DNA from 4 places in the Pseudarthrobacter sp. C1 genome. Region 1 is predicted to be linked to each of the others. Evidence: riboswitches for the same ligand, from Rfam matches in the RefSeq annotation. Region 1 holds a riboswitch; each other region holds the start of a gene.
The links. A riboswitch is a leader RNA that binds a small molecule or an ion and turns the genes downstream of it on or off. The one in region 1 is predicted to bind thiamine pyrophosphate.
Positions count from the first base shown of each region.

Region 2: linked by a shared signal. The riboswitch ahead of U7114_RS12725 (ECF transporter S component) and the one ahead of thiD (bifunctional hydroxymethylpyrimidine kinase/phosphomethylpyrimidine kinase) in region 1 are both predicted to bind thiamine pyrophosphate.
Region 3: linked by a shared signal. The riboswitch ahead of thiO (glycine oxidase ThiO) and the one ahead of thiD (bifunctional hydroxymethylpyrimidine kinase/phosphomethylpyrimidine kinase) in region 1 are both predicted to bind thiamine pyrophosphate.
Region 4: linked by a shared signal. The riboswitch ahead of thiC (phosphomethylpyrimidine synthase ThiC) and the one ahead of thiD (bifunctional hydroxymethylpyrimidine kinase/phosphomethylpyrimidine kinase) in region 1 are both predicted to bind thiamine pyrophosphate.

Region 1 is NZ_JAYESK010000004.1:63,366-65,557, reverse strand. Features, by position in the region: gene thiD (bifunctional hydroxymethylpyrimidine kinase/phosphomethylpyrimidine kinase) at 1-1,016, opposite strand, end outside; TPP riboswitch at 1,006-1,103, opposite strand; gene U7114_RS07930 (Rne/Rng family ribonuclease) at 1,233-2,192, opposite strand, start outside.
Region 2 is NZ_JAYESK010000006.1:247,033-249,224, forward strand. Features, by position in the region: gene U7114_RS12720 (ABC transporter ATP-binding protein) at 1-293, opposite strand, end outside; gene U7114_RS12725 (ECF transporter S component) at 293-916, opposite strand; TPP riboswitch at 981-1,121, opposite strand; gene U7114_RS12730 (heme-degrading domain-containing protein) at 1,208-1,750, shown strand; gene U7114_RS12735 (DUF4383 domain-containing protein) at 1,878-2,192, shown strand, end outside.
Region 3 is NZ_JAYESK010000002.1:333,548-335,739, reverse strand. Features, by position in the region: gene U7114_RS04185 (RNB domain-containing ribonuclease) at 1-386, opposite strand, end outside; gene thiE (thiamine phosphate synthase) at 463-1,218, opposite strand; TPP riboswitch at 1,247-1,364, shown strand; gene thiO (glycine oxidase ThiO) at 1,359-2,192, shown strand, end outside.
Region 4 is NZ_JAYESK010000002.1:19,101-21,292, forward strand. Features, by position in the region: gene U7114_RS02790 (amidohydrolase family protein) at 63-1,145, opposite strand; TPP riboswitch at 1,225-1,332, shown strand; gene thiC (phosphomethylpyrimidine synthase ThiC) at 1,327-2,192, shown strand, end outside.

The DNA.
Region 1 (2,192 bases):
TAGCCAAACTGTTTCTCGGCCAGGTCGCCGGAGGCCAGGTCCCGGATAAACGCCAGGGAATAGATGGCTTCCAGGTGCTCCTCCGCTTCAGCCCACAGCCGCGCCGCGAAGCTGCCTTCAGCAGGCTCCGGCTGAAGGTGGTGGAAGTGGTGGACTGGTCCGTTGCCCGTACCCACCTCCAGCGACTCCGAGGCCTCCAGCGCGCCGGACAGCCAGGGCTTGACCTCCCGGAGGGCTGCCTCCCAGTCCCCCAGCCGCACCTGGACTGTGGCCATGGCTGATGACAGTGAACAACCGGTGCCGTGGCTGTTCAGCGTTGCCACCCGCTTGCCCGGGACCACCACCACGTCCTGGCCAGGCGTGCCTGCAGTGTTGACAAGGGCGTCGGGGCATTCGTCCCCGGCCAGGTGTCCGCCCTTCACAAGCACCGTCGCCCCGGTGGCGGAAGAGAGCTCGCGGCCCTGTTCCAGGGCGCCTTCCCAGCTCTCCTGCACGTTCCCGCCCACGAGCATGGCAAGTTCAGCCAGGTTGGGCGTGATGAGGTGCGCCAGCGGCAGCAGTTCGCGAAGTGCGGCTTCGGCGGATTCCTGCAGGAGCCGGTCACCGCTGGTGGCCACCATGACAGGGTCCAAAACCACGACGCCGGGACGGACTTTTTCGAGCCACGCCCGGACAGCTTCGATCACCGCGACATCACCCAGCATCCCGATTTTCACGGCGTCGATGCTGATGTCCTCACTGAGCGCGTCAAGTTGCCGGGTGAGGAAGGCAGCAGGGGGAACGTGGACGCCTCGTACGCCGCGGGTGTTCTGTGCGGTGAGGGCAGTGATGGCGGCCATTCCGTAGCCGCCGTGGGCCGCGATGCTTTTCAGGTCCGCCTGGACGCCGGCTCCGCCGGACGGATCCGAGCCCGCGATCGAGAGGACCCGGGGCACGTTCCGCCGCTGGCCGGACTGTGCTGCAGGGGCAGGGGCGCCCTGAGGGGTGGCAGCGGGCAATTCGAGAGTTGAAGACAAGAGACATCCCTTCGCCGGTGCTAGCCGGACAGGTTCAACGGGTGTGGATCTCAGCCGGCTCTGTGCGCGGCACCCCGTGTCGGTTCACCAGCCTAGCTTTTTTGCGGTACGCAGGGCGAAGGTGACGCAGTGCGACTGGTGCGGCCTTAAATGCCGGATGCCCGGCCGTCCACACGTGGTGGGCGGCCGGGCATCCAGCGTGTCGCGTGCCGTGGCCTAGAGTTCCGAAGCGGGAACCCCGACACCCAGGATGATGGGCTCCGCGGCAGGCTTGGCGTTGCCTGGCGCAGGGGCACCTGCCTGGTCAGCTTCCGGCGCCTTTGCAGAGTGTGAATGCCCTGCCGCCGCGGCGGGGACATTCTCGTGCTGCTCGACGGAGGTCTCGTTGGCCGCACCCTGGGCGCGGCTGGCGCTGCGGTTGCGGCGCGCCCGGCGCGGGCGGGACTGTTCCAGGGTGTGGTCGGAATAGTCCTTTTCGCGCAGCGCATGGGCAGCCTGCAGCGGCTCAGGCCGGACCTGCGGCGACTCCGCCTGCGGTGCCTGGACGTGCTGCGGTGCCCGGACCTGCTCCGGTTCCCGCTGCTCCTTTTCCGGCGCCCGCCGTTCGGGCTGACCGGCTGCGGCTTCCGCGGCAGGGGCAGGCTCACCGAGGTGGGCGAAGGCTTCGGCGAGCCGGTCCAGCGTCAGGGCCGGCTTCGGCTGCTGCTCCTCCGCGTGCTCCACGAACGGCAGGGCAACCTTCTCCCCGCCAAAGGTGAGGACGGCGGCAGGCCGGGAGGCGTCGCCGTCGTGCTTCTCAGGTTCCGCCGGCTGGACCTGCGGAGCCTGCCGGGCCGCGGCTACCTCATCGTCGTGCAGGTGGGCGGCGTGTGCTGCCGCAGCAATATTGGCAAGGGCAAGCCTGGTGGCTTCGGCCTTCGCGTGCCGCTCGGCGTCCGTGGGGTCGGGGTGGACCGTGTGCACGTGGAGGGCGGCTGCAGGAGCAGCGTCCACCTGCTGGCCGCCGCGGCCACGGCGGCGCTTCCGGTCAGGACGGACGCCGGGCTGGCTGCTGTCCCCGCGCTGGGCCTCAGCGCGGTGGCTTTCATTCCGGACGTCCGGGCGGGCGTCCGAGCGCTGAACGTGGTGTTCGGCCGCCACGATATTGGCCCGGCGGTGCTCCACGGGGTCATCGTG
Region 2 (2,192 bases), on a different contig from region 1:
TGCTCGCGGGGGGAGGCTCCGTCAACCAGCAGCGAACCCGACTCGTCGGAATCGCCGGCCGCGCCGCCGTCGTCGTTCACATCCCCCAGGACCCCCGCCAAAGCATGGAGGAGGGTGGACTTGCCGGCGCCGGAAGGCCCCAAAAGCAGCACCCGCTCTCCCGGACGGATGTCCAGGTCGAGGGCATGGACCGCCGGCCTGGTGCGCCCGGCATGCCGCCAGCCCCAGCCGCGGGCCGTGACGGCGGCGGGACGCACTGCGGTGGGCGCGCCCTGGCGGGAAGGTGCGGACATCAGGAGAAAACAGGCTCCGTAGCTGCCTTCCGCGACGCGAACGAGCTCAGGACCCCGGTCCTGGCCAGCCCCCGGGTGGCGATCCAGGACAGGGCGCCGGCGATGATCGCGCCGGAGATGGCGGTGAAGACGATGTACACCAGCTTGTCCCCGCCGGGGTAGGCGATGTTCCAGCCCCACGGAGCGAAGGAGTCGTTGAGGCCGCAGAAGAGACCGGCGGCGGCACCGGCCAGCAGTGCCACGGGCAGGTTGAACTTCCGGTACACGAAGATGGCGAAGATGATCTCGGCGCCGAGGCCCTGGACGAAGCCGGAGAACAGCACGGAAGCCCCGTACTGGGACCCCATGAGCAGCTCACCGGTGGCGGCTACCGTCTCGCAGAACAGCGCGGCGCCGGGCTTGCGAATGATGAGCATGCCCAGCACGGCCGGGATCATCCAGCCGCCGGCGATCAGGCCGGTCAGTGGCGGGTAGGTGGCGTTCATGGGGCCGGACACTGCGGCCGCGCCCTGGGACCAGGCCCAGAAAATGACGCCGCCGGCGATGGCAATGAGGGCCGCCACCACGATGTCCACGACGCGCCAGGACTTGCTGCTGGTCTTCTTGACTGCTGTTGTTGCCATGTGATCCTCCTGAGGAACAGGAGGGGAAAGTGGACGCGGCTGCCGGCACTGCTGCCGCTGCGCGCACTTCGAGAACTCGACTCCCTTGCGCCGGTACTAACCGGATCAGGTTCGAGGGTCTGCGGCTGCCCGCACTCTCAGCGCCCACCTGCGGATCCTGGCATTGCCAGTGATGGCCGACGGCGGCGCTCCCCTGTCGTTGAATGTTGCTTTTGCTTGAAATGATTCGTTGCAGAAATACCCTGTTGGGCGTTGTCCAGTTTACACCGCGGCGGGGGTAGATTGTGGGCCATGGCTGCCAATTCCCCGCATGTGACCGACTTCGACCCGGATTCCGATGCCATCCAGCCGGAGGGATCGCTGGCGGCACTGATCGCCCGGATTGAAGGCGAAGTCCGGGAACTGCAGTTTCCAGGCTTCTCCCTCGACGACTCCCTGAACCTGGGACTGCTCCTCGTGGAGCTGGGCAAGGAGCGCGGGCTGCCCATCGCGATTGACATCACGAAGGGCGGGCAGGTGCTGTTCCATGCGGCACTGCCCGGTGCGACGCCGGATAACGATCACTGGATCCGGGCGAAGCAGCGCACGGCGGCACGGTATGAGGTCCCCTCACTGCTGGTGGGATTGCGCGGCCGGCTTCGCGGCGGCCGGATCGAGGACCAGGGATGGTTCGACCAGGGCCGGTACGCGGCGCACGGCGGCTCCTTCCCGCTGTACGTCACCGGAGTGGGCGCCGTGGCCACCGTCACGGTTTCAGGGCTTCCCCAAGTGCAGGATCACGACCTGGTGGTCGAGGCCCTGCGCGAAATGCTCCACTCCGCGGGGGCGGACTGATGCCAAGGCTGGCGGACTGACCCACACTGCACGCACGTCCACCGGCAGCAGAAATACAAAGGCTGCTTAGCATTTATTAGTAATCATGCTTACTATGTTGTCTCCCGGGTTTTGAGGAGAACAGGACATGGCAGCAAGCACCCGCCTGGCGGGCCCACGAACACGCCTGCAAAAGGCCGCCCTCGGAACGGGAATAGTCTTCGTCCTTTTCGGCGTCCTGGGCTTCATCCCGGGCGTTACCTCCAACTATGGCTCGCTGGGCCTTGCCGGACCTGGTTCAGGGGCGCTGCTACTGAGCGTCTTCCAAGTGTCCATTCTCCTTAACGCGCTCCACCTGCTCTTCGGGATTGCAGGGGTCCTGATGGCGCGGACGCATCCCCAGGCCAGGAACTTCCTCATCTACGGGGGCGTAACCTACCTGCTCCTGTGGTTGTACGGCTTC
Region 3 (2,192 bases), on a different contig from region 1:
ATGACTTCGGGATGCAGCGGTATGCGGCCGTCCGGCGTGTAAAAAGTCTGTCCCCGACGCCGCGTCTCAGCGTCCAGCGGGCCGCCGGGAGTAACAAACGCCGGCACGTCGGCGATGGCATAGAGAACGTGGTAGCCGTTGCCGTCCCGCTCGATGAACAGCGCCTGGTCCAGGTCGGTGGACGATGCCGGATCGATGGTAATGAATTCAACGAAAGTCAGGTCATGGGACGGCAGTTGCAATGCGGACACGGCGGCCTCGGCGTCCTTCACGGCATCATCAGGGTAGGCGCCCGGCAGCTCAAGCTCACTCCGGAGCGCGCCCAGCGCCGCTTCGAGTGCGTTGGTGTGCTCGTGGACATTGGGGGCCAGCCGATGGTGTGACACGAAAATCAGCGTAGCCCGAATTTCGTCAATAGTGCACGGAAGCGGCCCGGAGAGGAACGCCAGTTCCGGCGCGGGATTATGGGCGGGCGGCGTCCAGGGCGCTGAGGAGCGAAGCGGCGGCCGCGGCCGGATCGTCAGCCTCGGTAATGGCCCGGACCACCACGATCCGGCGTGCGCCGGCTTCCACCACCTCTTCGACGTTGGAGTGGTCGATGCCGCCAATCGCGAACCAGGGGACACCGCCGTCGGGCGTGTCCTCCTGCCCGTCCGCCCCGGCAACAGCCGTGGCGGCGTACCTCACCAGGTCAAGCCCGACGGCGGCCCGTCCGGGCTTGGTGGGTGTTGCCCAGAGCGGCCCCACGCAGAAGTAGTCCAGCGCCGAGGGGCCGGCGGCGGCAGCCAGGGCGGCGTCCACCTGCTCCGGGCTGTGGCTGGACAGGCCGATGGCCGCGTTGCCGTTCAACAGCGTCCGGGCCGCCTTGAGGGGCAGGTCCTTTTGGCCGATATGGAACACCGGGGCTCCGGACAGCACGGCGATGTCCGCCCTGTCATTCACCGCCCACAGCCGGCCGTGCCGCACCGCCGATTCCTTGAGTACGGCCAGGAGCTCCAGCTCCTCGGCGGCTTCGATGGACTTGTCCCGCAGCTGGATGATGTCCACCCCGCCCGCGAAGGCGGCATCGACGAACTGCCCGAAATCGCCCCGCTCCCGGCGCGCGTCCGTGCAGAGGTAAAGGCGTGCGGCCTGCACGCCGGAACTGCCTTCGGCGTTGAGAAAGGCGTCGGTAGCCGGGACGGGGGATGCAGCGGCAGGAGGGTGGGACACATTCATGGGTGCCAGCCTAGTTCCTCTAGACTGGGCCTCGTACTGCGGGAGCCGCGGCAGCTGTCATAAAGCGCCGGGCTGAGAGGGCGTCAGAGCCGACCGCTTGACCTGATCCGGCTAATACCGGCGTAGGGAAGGAGACACTTATGCCCAATGCGCTCGACGCCCCGTACCGGCCCGCGCCCGGCTCCGCACTGGAGGCCGACGTTGCGGTCATCGGCGGGGGAGTCATCGGCCACGGCATCGCCTGGGAGGCGAGGCGGTCCGGACATTCAGCGGTGGTAATCGATGACGCCCCCGGCTCCGGTGCCAGCTGGGCCGCGGCGGGGATGCTTGCCCCGGTGAGCGAACTGCATTACCAGGAGGAGGACCTCCTGGAGCTCATGCTGGAGGCCTCCGGGCGCTGGCCGGGTTTCGCCGCTGGCCTTGCCGCGGCTGCCGGTTCGGATCCCGGGTATCTTACGACGCCGACCCTCGCCGTGGGTGCCGACGCTGCGGACCGGCAGGCGCTGCTGGACCTGCGCGAGGTGCAGCAGGCCAATGGACTGACGGTTGAGCCCCTCACCATCCGTGAAGCCCGGCGCCGGGAGCCGCTGTTGAGCCCGGCCATTGCCTCGGCGCTGAATACACCGGCGGACCACCAGGTGGACCCCAGGCTGCTGGTCGCCTGCTTCCGCCGTGCCCTGGCCCGGCACGCCGGCGGAACCGGCGGAAGCTTCGTGGCCGGAGCCGCCGAGGGCTACGCCGTGCCGGACCGGGCAGCGGGCCTGCTCTGGCGGGACGGAGCCGTCGCCGGTGTCACGCTGGAGGGCGGAGGAACGGTGGCGGCCAGGGAGACCGTAGTGGCCAACGGACTGCACGCTGCGGCCCTGACCGGGCTGCCGGAAAAGCTGCACCTGCCGTTGCGGCCGGTCCACGGTGACATCCTTCGCCTCGCCGTCCCCGCCCACCTTCAGCCGCTGCTGACCTCCACCGTCCGC
Region 4 (2,192 bases), on a different contig from region 1:
GCCTGTCACATATTAAAATTACTTGAAGCTTCAATTTATTCCAAGTGGCGGCCTCAAATAACTCAGCGGATGATGCGGCCGCCCAGCACCACGTGTTCCAGCGCCCTGATCGTTTCCGGGGTGGTCCGCGGGTCTTCGCGGCACACCACGACGTCGGCCCGCGCGCCTTCCTCCAGGTTGTCCGCTCCCAGCCACGTGCGGGCTGCCCAGCAGGCGGCATCCAGGGCCGCAGGCATGGGCAGGCCGGCCCCGTGCAGGGCGAGGATCTCATCTGCGATCCTCCCGTGGCGGACCACGCTGCCTGCGTCCGTCCCGGCAAAGATGCGTACGCCGGCGGAATGGGCCTCCGCCACCCGTTCCAGCCTGCGTTCCCACAGGGCACGCATGTGGGCGGCGTAGCGCGGAAACTTGGCGTCTGCCTGCTCCGCTATGTCAGGAAAGGTAGCGATGTTGATGAGCGTGGGCACGATCGGCACGCCCTGCTCCACGAACCGGGGCAGGTGGCGGGGCAGCAGCCCCGTGGCGTGCTCAATGCAGTCAATGCCGGCGTCCAGCATCTGGTCCAGGGTGTCCTCGGCGAAGCAATGCGCCGTGACCCGGGCACCTTCATCATGGGCAGCCTGGACAGCGTCACGGACGACGGCGGCAGGAAAGGAGGGCGCGAGGTCGCCGGCGCTCCGGTCGATCCAGTCGCCCACCAGTTTGACCCAGCCGTCGCCGTCGCGTGCTTGCTTCCGCACGGCCTCCACGAGCCCGTCGGGTTCGACCTCCGCCGCAAAGCCGCGCAGGTAGCGGCGCGTGCGGGCCACATGCCGTCCTGCACGGATCAGCACCGGAAAGTCCCGGCCGCCCTGCATCCAGCGGGTATCGGCAGGTGAGCCGGCGTCGCGGACCAGCAGGGTTCCGGCGTTGAGGTCAGCCAGCGCCTGTTCCCGTGCAAGGGCGGGTTCGACCGGGCCGGCGGGGCCCAGTCCGATGTGGCAGTGGGCGTCAGCGAATCCCGGCAGCACCCAGCCGTCGAGCTCCCGCGCCGGAAGGGCAGTTGGCCGGCTGAACGTGAGGCTGCCGTCCACCGACCAGAGTCCATGGCGTACCCGGTCCGGTGCGGTCAGGACGGGTCCGCGAAAGTGAATGATGTCTGCCATCGGGCTTCCTTTCGATGCCCGGTCAGGCTAGCACCCGCAAATGTGACACCGCCCTTCCGGGGGCGTGTGGTAGCTTACATCTTGACCACACGGGTGCCCCTGCAGGGGCTGAGATCGGGCTGACGCAGCCTGCGACCGTTGAACCTGTCCGGGTAATGCCGGCGAAGGAAGTGAGTATTCCTTGAGTACACAAAATGCACAGCTGAACCCTGCCCAAGACCGTCCGGCCATGGGAGCAGCCGGCAACCAGCCAACGGTGACCCAGTCCCTGAAATCCCATTCACTGGCCTACCTTGAGGATGCCGGCACGGGGATCAGGGTCCCGGTGACGGAGATTGCGCTGGAACCTTCCCCGAACGGGACGCCGAACAGGCCGTTCCGGACCTACCGGACGGCAGGACCTGGCAGCGACCCCGTCATCGGCCTCCCTCCCTTCCGGACGGACTGGATCGAAGCACGCGGAGACACCGAGGCGTACAGCGGCAGGGAACGGAACCTGCTCGACGACGGCCGCTCGGCTGTCCGCCGCGGCGCCGCCAGCGCCGAGTGGAAGGGAGCGCGCCCGGTGCCCCGCCGCGCCGTCGACGGCAGGACCGTGACGCAGATGCACTACGCGCGGCAGGGCGTGATCACCCCGGAGATGCGCTTTGTGGCGCTGCGCGAGAACTGCGATGTTGAACTGGTCCGCAGCGAGCTGGCCGCGGGCCGCGCCATCATCCCCAGCAACATCAACCACCCCGAGTCCGAGCCGATGATTATCGGCAAGGCCTTCCTGGTGAAAATCAACGCCAACATCGGCAACTCGGCCGTTACCAGTTCCATCGCGGAGGAGGTGGACAAACTGCAGTGGGCAACGCAGTGGGGCGCCGACACCGTCATGGACCTTTCCACCGGCGATGACATCCACACCACCCGCGAATGGATCCTCCGCAACTCCCCCGTCCCCATCGGCACCGTCCCCATCTACCAGGCCCTCGAGAAGGTCAACGGGGAAGCCAATGCCCTTACCTGGGAGATCTTCCGCGACACCGTCATTGAACAGTGCGA